One region of the Luteimonas salinilitoris genome, then DNA from elsewhere that is predicted to be linked to it. Evidence: predicted binding sites of a transcription regulator. Region 1 holds the regulator's gene; the other holds the start of a gene.
The links. Region 1 encodes sigma-54, which starts transcription at its own class of promoters, with help from an activator protein. Its sites were predicted from a motif close to TGGCACGNGCNTTGC; they were not measured.
Positions count from the first base shown of each region.

Region 2: glnA (type I glutamate--ammonia ligase) is a predicted target of sigma-54. The motif match lies at 2,157-2,171, and genes of this name have one in related genera.

Region 1 is NZ_JBFWIB010000003.1:314,605-319,963, forward strand. Features, by position in the region: gene lptB (LPS export ABC transporter ATP-binding protein) at 1-595, shown strand, start outside; gene AB5T46_RS08215 (RNA polymerase factor sigma-54) at 689-2,101, shown strand; gene hpf (ribosome hibernation-promoting factor, HPF/YfiA family) at 2,237-2,563, shown strand; gene AB5T46_RS08225 (PTS sugar transporter subunit IIA) at 2,599-3,057, shown strand; gene hprK (HPr(Ser) kinase/phosphatase) at 3,086-4,045, shown strand; gene rapZ (RNase adapter RapZ) at 4,042-4,917, shown strand; gene AB5T46_RS08240 (PTS sugar transporter subunit IIA) at 5,057-5,359, shown strand, end outside.
Region 2 is NZ_JBFWIB010000009.1:130,289-135,647, reverse strand. Features, by position in the region: gene AB5T46_RS14175 (BaiN/RdsA family NAD(P)/FAD-dependent oxidoreductase) at 91-1,287, opposite strand; gene AB5T46_RS14170 (hypothetical protein) at 1,604-1,816, opposite strand; gene glnA (type I glutamate--ammonia ligase) at 2,216-3,625, shown strand; gene AB5T46_RS14160 (TorF family putative porin) at 4,081-4,782, shown strand; gene AB5T46_RS14155 (P-II family nitrogen regulator) at 4,823-5,161, shown strand; gene AB5T46_RS14150 (ammonium transporter) at 5,301-5,359, shown strand, end outside.

The DNA of each region.
Region 1 (5,359 bases):
CTGCTTCTACATGATCGTCGGCCTGGTGCCGGCCGATGCCGGCCGCATCGAGCTGGACGGCCGCGACATCACCGGCGATCCGATGTATCGGCGCGCCCGCCTCGGCGTCGGCTACCTGCCGCAGGAACCCTCGGTGTTCCGCAAGCTCAGCGTGGCCGACAACATCCGCCTGGTGCTGGAACTGCGCGGGGACCTGGGCCGCCAGGGCCGCGAAACCGAACTCGAGAGCCTGCTCGACGAGCTGCAGGTGTCCCACGTCGTCGACCAGCTCGGCGCCAGCCTGTCCGGCGGCGAGCGCCGCCGGGTCGAGATCGCCCGCGCGCTGGCGGCACGGCCGCGGCTGATGCTGCTCGACGAGCCCTTCGCCGGCGTCGACCCGATCTCGGTCGGCGAGATCCAGCGCATCATCCGCCACCTCAAGGATCGCGGGATCGGGGTGCTGATCACGGACCACAACGTGCGCGAGACCTTGGGCATTTGCGACCGCGCGTATATCCTCAACGAAGGCGGCGTGCTCGCGCAGGGGGCTCCGGACGCGCTGCTGGCCAATCCCGACGTGCGTCGGGTCTACCTGGGCGAGTCCTTCCGCCTGTAGCCCCGCCGTGCGTCGCTCGTCACGGATGCGTCGGGCCGGTCCGCCGCGGACCTGTCCGGGCCCGGCTCCGCCGGCCGTTTTCTCGTTGGGAAGATGAAGCCACGCCTGCAGACATCGCTGGGACAGCACCTGGTCCTGACTCCGCAACTGCGGCAGGCGCTGCATCTATTGCAGCTCTCGGCGCTGGAACTGGAGGCCGAGATCGTCAGCGCCGTGGAGAGCAATCCGCTGCTCGACTGGCGCGAGAACGCACCGATCCAGACGCCCGCCGCCGATGCCGCGGGCACCGGGAACGACGCGACCGCGAACGACGCCGGGGAATCCACGCGCTGGGACGTCGAGGAGTCGTGGTACGGCGGCAGCGGAGCGGCGCCGGCAGGCGACGACGACAGCGATCCCACCGAGCGCCTGGTGCACACCGAGAGCCTGCGCGAGCACCTGTCGTGGCAGCTGCACCTGAGCCATCTGTCGCGACGCGACCGCGGCATCGGCGAGGCGCTGATCGACGCCATCGACGACGACGGCTACCTGCGGGCCCCGTTCGACGAGATCGCGCTGACCCTGCAGCCGGAACTGCAGTGCAGCGGCGACGAGATCCTCGCGGTGCTGCGCCAGATCCAGCGCATGGACCCGGCCGGCGTCGGCGCCCGCGACCTGCGCGAATGCCTGCTGCTGCAGCTCGACGTCCTGCCCGCCGACGCGCCGGGCCGCGCCCTCGCCGGCCGCATCGTCTCCGAGCTGATCGAGGACCTGCCGCGGATCGGCGTCGACGGACTGGCCGAGGCCCTGTCCTGCGACGCCTGCGAGGCCAGCACCGCCCTGCAGCTGCTGCGCTCGCTCGATCCGCACCCCGGTGCCCAGATCGGCGGCGTGGCCAGCGACACCTATGTCGCGCCGGACTGCGCGATCGAGCGCCACCAGGGCGTCTGGAAGGTGACCCTGGTGGGTGGGCCGCACTCGCGGCTGACCATCCATCGCGGCTACGAACGCATGATCCAGCACGCCAGCGAGGCCGATGCCGGCTACCTGCGCGGGCGCCTGCAGGAAGCCCGCTGGCTGCTCAAGAACGTGCAGGCCCGCGGCGAGACCCTGCTCAAGGTGGCGCGCTGCCTGGCGCGGCAACAGTCGGGATTCCTGGAATTCGGGCCGCAGGCCCTGCGCCCGCTGACCCTGCGCGAGGTCGCGGCCGAGATCGGCATGCACGAATCGACGGTTTCGCGCGCGATCGCCCGCAAATACGTCCATACCCCGCGCGGCACCCTGCCGCTGCGCCAGTTCTTCGCCTCCGGCGTGGGCACCGACGGCGGCGGCCAGGCCTCGAGTACCGCGATCCAGCAGATGATCCGCAGCCTGGTGGACGCCGAGAACCCGCACAAGCCGCTGTCCGACGCGCGCCTGGCCGAGGCCCTGAAGGCGGCCGGCGTCGCCGTGGCCCGGCGCACCGTGACCAAGTACCGGGAAGCGCTGAACATCCCCTCCTCGCACGATCGCGTGCGCCTGGGCTGAACTGCGGGCCGCCGCCGCGGTCGAACCCTGCGGACATCGCGCCTGCCGCCCGGCTTGGGGTAACCTGTCCCCGACGCAGCGGCCGGCACCCGCGCGATGCAGTCCTCATCCCAAGACGCCCAAGGAGGTCCGCCGATGCGCATCGAAACCCACGGCCACCAGATCGAGGTCACGCCCGCCCTGCGCGATTACGTCGACACCAAGCTGCAGCGGCTGTCGCGTCACTTCGAACGCCCTTTCGACGTGCGCACCCAGCTCAGCCTCGACAAGCCCCACCACAAGGCGGAAGCCACCGTGGCGCTGCCCGGCCGGACCCTGCACGCCGATGCCAGCGCGATCGACATGTACGCCGCGATCGACCTGCTGGCCGACAAGCTCGACCGCCTGCTGGTCAAGCACAAGGACCGCATGGTCGACCACCATCGCGGCGAGCACCCCGTGCGCGCAGGCAGCTTCGGCTGAGATATCGGCGCGATCGCCCGAGACGCTTCACTGCAATGCCCTGCACCGACCTCCTCGCCGTTGACCGGATCGTGATCCTGTCCGAGCCGGTATCGCGCGACGCGTTGCTCGATGTCGTCGCCGGCCTGCTGGGCGCAGGCCCGGCGGATGCGGCCTTGGTCGCCGCCTGCCTGCACGAGCGCGAGCGCCTGTGCAGCACCGGGATCGGGCACGGCGTGGCGGTCCCGCACGCCCGCGGCGGGCGGGTGCCGCTGGGCGCCTTCGTGCGGCTGGCGCATCCGGTCGCGTTCGATGCCTGCGACGGCGATCCGGTCGACCTGGTGTTCGCGATGCGCGTGCCCGAAGACCATGCCGAGCCGCACCTGCAGATCCTCGCCGATCTCGCCGGCTGTTTCGCTGACGCCGCCTTCCGCGAGCGGCTGCGCGCCGCCGCGGACGTGACCGCCGTGCGTGCGCTGCTGCTCGGCGACGCGCGACGGCGGCGCGCGGCATGAGCGCGGCCGGACGCGGGGGACCGGAAGCGTGAACGCCAGCATCAGCGCGCAGGACCTGTTCGACCACCAGCAGGAGCGGCTGGACCTGCGCTGGCTGGCCGGGCAGCAGGGCCAGACGCGGGTGCTGGAGGCGGTGGAAACGGTGGCGCGGCGGCCGTCGCTGGCCGGTTACCTCAACATCATCTATCCCAACAAGGTGCAGATCCTGGGCAGCGAGGAGCTGGCCTGGCTGGATGCGCTCGACGCGCGCCAGCGCTGGGAGACGATCGAGAAGATCATGCAGTTCCGTCCGCTGGCGCTGGTGGTCAGCAAGAACCAGAACTGCCCCGAGGACCTGCGCCAGATGGCCGAGGAGTCCGGCATCCCGCTGTGGACCTCGCCGCGGCGCGGGCACGAGCTGCTCAACCACCTGCAGTACCACCTGGCGCGCGCGCTGGCGCCGCGGGTCACCCTGCACGGCGTGTTCATGGAGATCTACTCGATCGGCGTGCTGATCACCGGGGAGTCCGGCTCGGGCAAGAGCGAGCTGGCGCTGGAGCTGATCACCCGCGGCCATCGCCTGGTCGCCGACGACGCGCCGGAGTTCACCCAGATCGCTCCCGACGTGCTCGACGGCACCTGCCCGGAGCTGCTGCAGGACCTGCTGGAGCTGCGCGGCCTGGGCGTGCTCAACATCCGCGAGATGTTCGGCGACACAGCGGTCAAGCGCAACAAGTACCTGCGCCTGATCGTGCACCTGGCCAAGCCGAACTACGACGCGCCGCGCACCGACAACGGCGGCATGGAACGGCTGACCGGCGACCTCGGCTCGCGCCCGGTGCTCGACCTGGAAGTGCCGATGATCACCCTGCCGGTGATGCCCGGCCGCAACCTGGCGGTGCTGACCGAGGCCGCCACCCGCACCCACGTGCTGCGCGCCAAGGGCCTGGACCCGGCGGCCGCCTTCCTCGCCCGGCACTCGTACTTCCTCGAGCGGGGCGCGCCATGACCACGGTCGCTCCACCAACGCTGCTGATCGTCACCGGCATGTCCGGCAGCGGCAAGTCCGTGGCGCTGAACACGTTCGAGGACCTCGGCTTCTACTGCACCGACAACCTGCCCGCCGACCTCTTGCCGCATTTCGTGCGCAGCCTCGGCAGCGGCGACGGCTCGCCGCAGAAGCTCGCGGTCGGCATCGACGTGCGCAACCGCCATCGCGACCTGGCCAACATTCCCTCCTGGCTGTCAGCGGTGGCGGAACTCGGCTTCGACCCCAAACTGGTGTTCTTCGACACTGCCGACACGGTGCTGCTCAAGCGCTACGCCGACACCCGTCGTCGCCATCCGCTCAGCCACGTCGGCCTGGCGCTGGCCGACGCGATCGCGCTCGAACGGCAGGTACTCAAGCCGCTGCGCTCGCTCGCCGACCACGTGATCGACACCAGCGAACTCAATGTCCACCAGCTGCGCAGGCGGGTGATCACCGAACTCGGGCTCGGCCTCGACAGCTCGCCGTCGCTGCTGTTCGAGTCGTTCGCCTATCGCCGCGGCGTACCGCCCGACGCCGACTTCGTGTTCGACACCCGCGGCCTGCCCAACCCGCACTGGGATCCGCGCCTGCGCCCGCTGTCGGGGCGCGATGCCGCAGTGCGCGAAAACCTGGACGAGCAGCCCGACGTCGCCGAGTACTTCGCGCAGGTCGCCGGCTTTCTCGACCACTGGCTGCCGCGCATGCGTTCGGACACGCGCAGTTACGTCACCGTCGCCTTCGGCTGCAGCGGCGGTCGCCACCGCTCGGTCTACCTGGCCGAGAAGATGGCCGGGCACGCGCGCGAGCACGGCTGGGAGGACGTGGCGACGTTCCACCGCGAACTGGACTAGGGCCGTAGGAGCGCGCGCATGGCGCGCTCCTACGGAGTTGTCGCAAGCGCATCGGTGATGCGGCTCCCGCCGCCGGTCGCGACGGTCCGTTCCGCGCGGCCGCTTCCTGCCCGTCACCCGGCTCTGCTAAGTTGTCGGCATGGCCGTCGGACTCCTGCTCGTGACCCATGAAGGCATCGGCACCGCCCTGATCGCGGTGGCGCGGGGCATGCTGCGCAACCTGCCGCTGAAGGCGGAGGCGTTCGAGGTGCCGTTCGAGGCCGATCCGGACGCGATCCTGCCGCAGGCCAGCGCCGCGATGCGCCGGGTCGACGACGGCCAGGGGGTGCTGATCCTGACCGATCTCTACGGCGCCACGCCGAGCAACCTGGCGGCGAGGCTGGCACGGCTGGGCACGCCGGCGCGCCGGGTGTCGGCGCTCAACCTGCCGATGCTGCTGCGG
Region 2 (5,359 bases), on a different contig from region 1:
AAAGCTCCGTCGGGGGGACGCATCCGGCCAGAGTTGTGCGCGGTTGCTCGGCATGGCGCCGACCGGGGCCGGCGAGGCGGCAGGCCGCGATCACACCGCCATGCCGGCGGCGTGTCCCGACGCCCACGCCCACTGGAAGTTGTAGCCGCCGAGCCAGCCGGTGACGTCGAGCACCTCGCCGACGAAATGCAGCCCCGGCACCCGCCGCGACTCGAACGTGGACGAGGACACCTCGTCGGTGGCCACGCCGCCCAGGGTGACCTCGGCGGTGCGGTAGCCCTCGGTGCCGCTGGCCACCAGCGGCCAGGCCTGCAGCAGCGCCGCGATCCCGCGCAGCTGCGCCGGCGCGTACTGCTGCATCGGCCGGTTCGGCAGCCAGACCTCGCACAGGCGCTGGGCGAAGCGTCGCGGCAGCACCTCGCCGAGCAGGGTCTTCAGTTCGGCGGCCGGGCGTTCGGCCTGCCAGCGGGCGAGCAGCGCCGGTACGTCGGCGTCCGGCAGCAGGTCCAGCTGCAGCGTATCGCCGGGCTGCCAGTAGGAGGAGATCTGCAGGATCGCCGGGCCGCTGACGCCGCGATGGGTGATCAGCATCGCGTTGCGGAAGCCTTGTCCGTTGCAGGTGGCTTCCACCGGCAACGACACGCCGCTCAGGTCGGCCAGCCGCTGCTGGTGCTTGCCGCTGAGGGTCAGCGGCACCAGGCCGGCGCGTGTGGGCAACAGTGCATGGCCGAACTGGTGGGAAAGTTCGTAGCCGAATCCGCTCGCGCCCATGCTCGGGATCGACAGGCCGCCGCTGGCGACCACCAGTTTCGCCGCGACCAGGTCGCCGTGGCTGGTCGCCAGGCGGAAGCGGCCGTCGTCGCCCACCGCTACCCGGCCGATCTCGCACTGCGTGTCGATCCGCACCCCGGCGTGCGCGCATTCGTCCAGCAGCATGCGCACGATCTGTTTCGACGACTCGTCGCAGAACAGCTGCCCCAGCTCCTTCTCGTGCCAGGCGATGCCGTGGCGCTCGACCAGTTCCAGGAACTGCCACGGCGTGTAGCGCGCCAGCGCCGACTTGCAGAAGTGCGGGTTCGCGGACAGGAAGTTCGCCGGCGTGGTGCCGGTGTTGGTGAAGTTGCAGCGCCCGCCGCCGGACATCAGGATCTTCTTGCCGACCTTGTTGGCGCGCTCGATCACCCGCACCCGCAACCCGCGCGCGCCGGCGACGTGCGCGCACATCAGACCGGCGGCGCCGCCGCCGATCACCGCCACGTCGGCGTCCCGCGCGCCCGTATCGGTCATGATTTCAGGCCGCCGATCCGTGCCGTCGCGGAAGCCGCTGGAGCCCGCCCGATCCAGCGACAGGCCACGTCACTCGTTCGCGGTACGCAAAACCCGGTGCTGACGGCAGTGGCATGGGAAAGCCGGACGGGAACGGTTTGCCATTCTAGAGCGCATCTCGAAAAGGCTGTTCAGCCGCGGATCGAGGCGGATAAAGCTGCCAGTGAGGTTGCAAGAAGCCGCTTTGCGTTGCGGCTTCGCTCATCTGCGTTCATCCGTGTTGATCCGTGTTGATCCGTGGCGGACAGCTTTTGATGAACTGAGTTCCAGTCCCGCCTCAGCCGCAGGTGCCCACCAGCATCTCGTCGCCCGCGATTGATTTCACCCGCACGCCGGTCGGGCGGCCGGTGGCAACGTGCCGTTGGCGGGCGAAACGCGAGGCTTCCTGGATCGCGGCGATCATCTCGAGCCCGCGGGCGATCTCGTGGCCGGCGATGCGGATGGTCCAGCCATCGTCGTCCCGAGCCACTTCCACCAATGCGCGTTCCATCCTGCTCCCCTGTGATCGTTCCGGACGGCCTGTCCGCCAGGCCGGAACGTTGCGTCCCCCCAGCACGCGCGCCGGTGGATGGCGGTGCTGGCCCGCAGCAGCTTGGCGGACGGCGGGCATTGCGGGCAGTCGGGGGAGTGCGCCCTGGCGCGTAGGAAAATTCCGAGCCGGAGTGCCGGCGGTCTGGCTGCCGACCACTTTCCGGGGGCTCGTTGCTCGGCGGCAAGCCTCGCACCAACATGGTGCGGCGCCTCCGGCTGCGCACGGTTGCAGTGCGTCGATGCAGCGGGGTCGGGGACAAAGGTTATTGAAAATCAATTACTTGCGGATCGAAAGCGCTTGGCACGCACCTTGCATGCACTTGACCATCCATTCACCAATCCGAGGTTGAAACTCCCGATGTCCATCGACAACGTCGAAAAGCTGCTGAAGGATCACAAGGTCGAGTTCGTCGACCTGCGCTTCACCGACATCCGCGGCGTGCAGCACCACGTCACCTATCCGCAGTCGATCGTCGAGCCCGGCCTGTTCGAGGACGGCAAGATGTTCGACGGCTCGTCGATTCCCGGCTGGAAGGGCATCAACGAGTCCGACATGGTGCTGCTGCCCGACGCGTCCAGCGCCTACGTCGATCCGTTTTCGGCCGATCCGACCCTGGTGCTGATCTGCGACGTGCTCGATCCGTCGACGATGCAGTCGTACTCGCGCGACCCGCGCGGCGTGGCCAAGCGCGCCGAGGCCTACCTCAAGTCCTCCGGCATCGCCGACCAGGCGTTCTTCGGCCCGGAGCCGGAGTTCTTCGTGTTCGACTCGGTGCGCTTCGGCGTCGAGATGGGCCACACTTTCTTCCACGTCGACTCGGAAGAGGCGCACTGGAATTCGGCCAAGGAGTACGAGGGCGGCAACACCGGCTACCGGCCGACGATCAAGGGCGGCTACTTCCCGACCCCGCCGGTCGACTCGCTGCACGACCTGCGCGCCGAGATGTGCAAGACCCTGGAGCAGGTCGGCATCGAGGTCGAGGTGCACCATCACGAAGTGGCCAACGCCGGCCAGTGCGAGATCGGCACCAAGTTCAACTCGCTGGTCAGGAAGGCCGACGAGCTGCTGACGATGAAGTACATCATCAAGAACGTCGCCTTCCGCAACGGCAAGACGGCGACCTTCATGCCCAAGCCGCTGGTCGGCGACAACGGCAGCGGCATGCACGTGCACCAGTCGCTGGCCAAGGGCGGCACCAACCTGTTCACCGGCGACGGCTACGGTGGATTGAGCCAGACGGCGCTGTGGTACATCGGCGGCATCTTCAAGCACGCGCGCGCGATCAACGCGTTCGCCAACTCCACCACCAACAGCTACAAGCGGCTGGTGCCGGGCTTCGAGGCGCCGGTGATGCTGGCCTACTCGGCGCGCAACCGTTCGGCGAGCTGCCGCATCCCGTTCGTGAGCAATCCGAAGGCGCGTCGCATCGAGGTGCGGTTCCCGGACCCGATGCAGTCGGGCTACCTCATCTTTGCCGCGCTGATGATGGCGGGGCTGGACGGCATCAAGAACCAGATCGATCCGGGCGGTCCCAGCGACAAGGATCTCTACGACCTGCCGCCGGAGGAGGAGAAGAACATCCCCAAGGTCTGCCATTCGCTGGACCAGGCGCTCGACGCGCTGGATGCCGACCGCGAGTTCCTGACCACCGGCGGCGTGTTCTCCGACGACTTCATCGACGGCTACATCGCGCTGAAGATGCAGGAAGTCACCAAGTTCCGCGCGGCGACCCATCCGCTCGAGTACCAGCTGTACTACACCGTCTGACGATGAGAACGCGATCGAACATCGCTGATTCCGACGGGCGGATGACCGGCCCGGCGCAGCGCGCCGGGCGTTCGGAAAGGACGCGCGGCAGTGCCGCGCAAGCGCCCTTTCCTTACCCGCTCGAATACCAGCTGTACTACACCGTCTGATCGGGAGGCGGCCCGGTGCGCATCGCGCCCGGGCCGCCGGTTTCCGGCGCACGGGCAAGGCAAAGGGGTCCGTGGTTCGCGGCCGCAATGCCGCGCGACGCGACCGGCGGCCGGGGCGATTTCGCCGAAGCGCCGGGGCAATTCGATACGCAGGAGCAAGCGGAGAGAGACAGGCACTACCGGCACGGCGCCGCAGAGCCGCCGACCGGAGCGCGGGCACAAGGGGCGCACGCCGCCGCGCAGGGCAACGGACACATGCACGACGCAATACCGGGGAGGGTTCCATTCATCGAGGGAGCCTATGTCATGACGATCCGTACAAGAGCGGTTGCACCGCTGTTCGCACTCGGCCTGCTGGCCGCCGGCCACGCGCACGCGGAGGTATCCGGGTCGGTCACGCTGACCAGCGACTACCTGTTCCGCGGTCTTACCCAGACCAACGAGGAGCCGGCGCTGCAGGGCGGCATCGACTACACGCACGACAGCGGCTTCTATGCCGGCGCCTGGGGCAGCAGCATCAGCTGGCTGTCCGACTCCGATCCCGACGTTTCCAGCCAGGTGGAGATCGACCTGTACCTCGGCTACGGCGGCGAGTTCGGCGACAGCGGCCTCGGTTACGACGTCGGCGCGATCTACTACTGGTACCCCGGCGACTATCCGCCCGGCTTCACCGATCCCGACACCACCGAGCTGTACGTCGGCCTGAGCTACGGCATCTTCGGCACCAAGTACTCCTACGCCGTCACCGACCTGTTCGGCCTGCCCGATTCCGACGGCAGCGGCAATCTCGACGTGACCGCCGACTGGGAGTTCGTGCCCAGCTGGACCCTTAACGCCGCGGTCGGCAAGCAGTGGGTGAGTGGCTACGACGGCGCCGACTACGCGTTCTGGAAGCTCGGCGTCAGCAAGGGTTTCGACAACGGCTTCGAGATCGCCGCCGCGCTCAACGACAACGACCTGATCGGACCGGACGAGACCTTCACCCTCGCCGTCACCAAGTCGTTCTGACGGCCGTGGCGACGGCATCGCAATCCACCGGAGGAGCAGCATGAAACTGATCACCGCCATCATCCGCCCGTTCAAGCTCGACGAGGTGCGCGAGGCGCTCGGTGAGGCCGGCGTGTCCGGCCTCACCGTCACCGAGGTCAAGGGCTTCGGCCGGCAGAAGGGGCACACCGAGCTGTACCGCGGCGCCGAGTACGTCGTCGACTTCCTGCCCAAGCTGAAGATCGAGTGCGCGGTGTCCGACGATGCCTTCGACGGCGCGATGGAGGCGATCACCAAGGCGGCGGCGACCGGCAAGGTCGGCGACGGCAAGGTGTTCGTCACCACGCTCGAGCAGGTGATCCGCATCCGTACCGGCGAACTCGGCGCCGACGCGCTCTGACCCCACGCAGGAGACAACCATGACGATCCGATTTTTCTCCGGGTGGAAGCCCCGACTGAGCCTGCCGGCGCTGCTCGCCGCCGGGTTGCTGCTGGCCGGCCTGGCCGGCGGCGTGCTGGCGCAGGAGGCGACTGCACCGATGCTGGAAACCGCGGCGCTGCAGGACGCACCGGCGACCGAAGGCGCCGCCGCCGACAC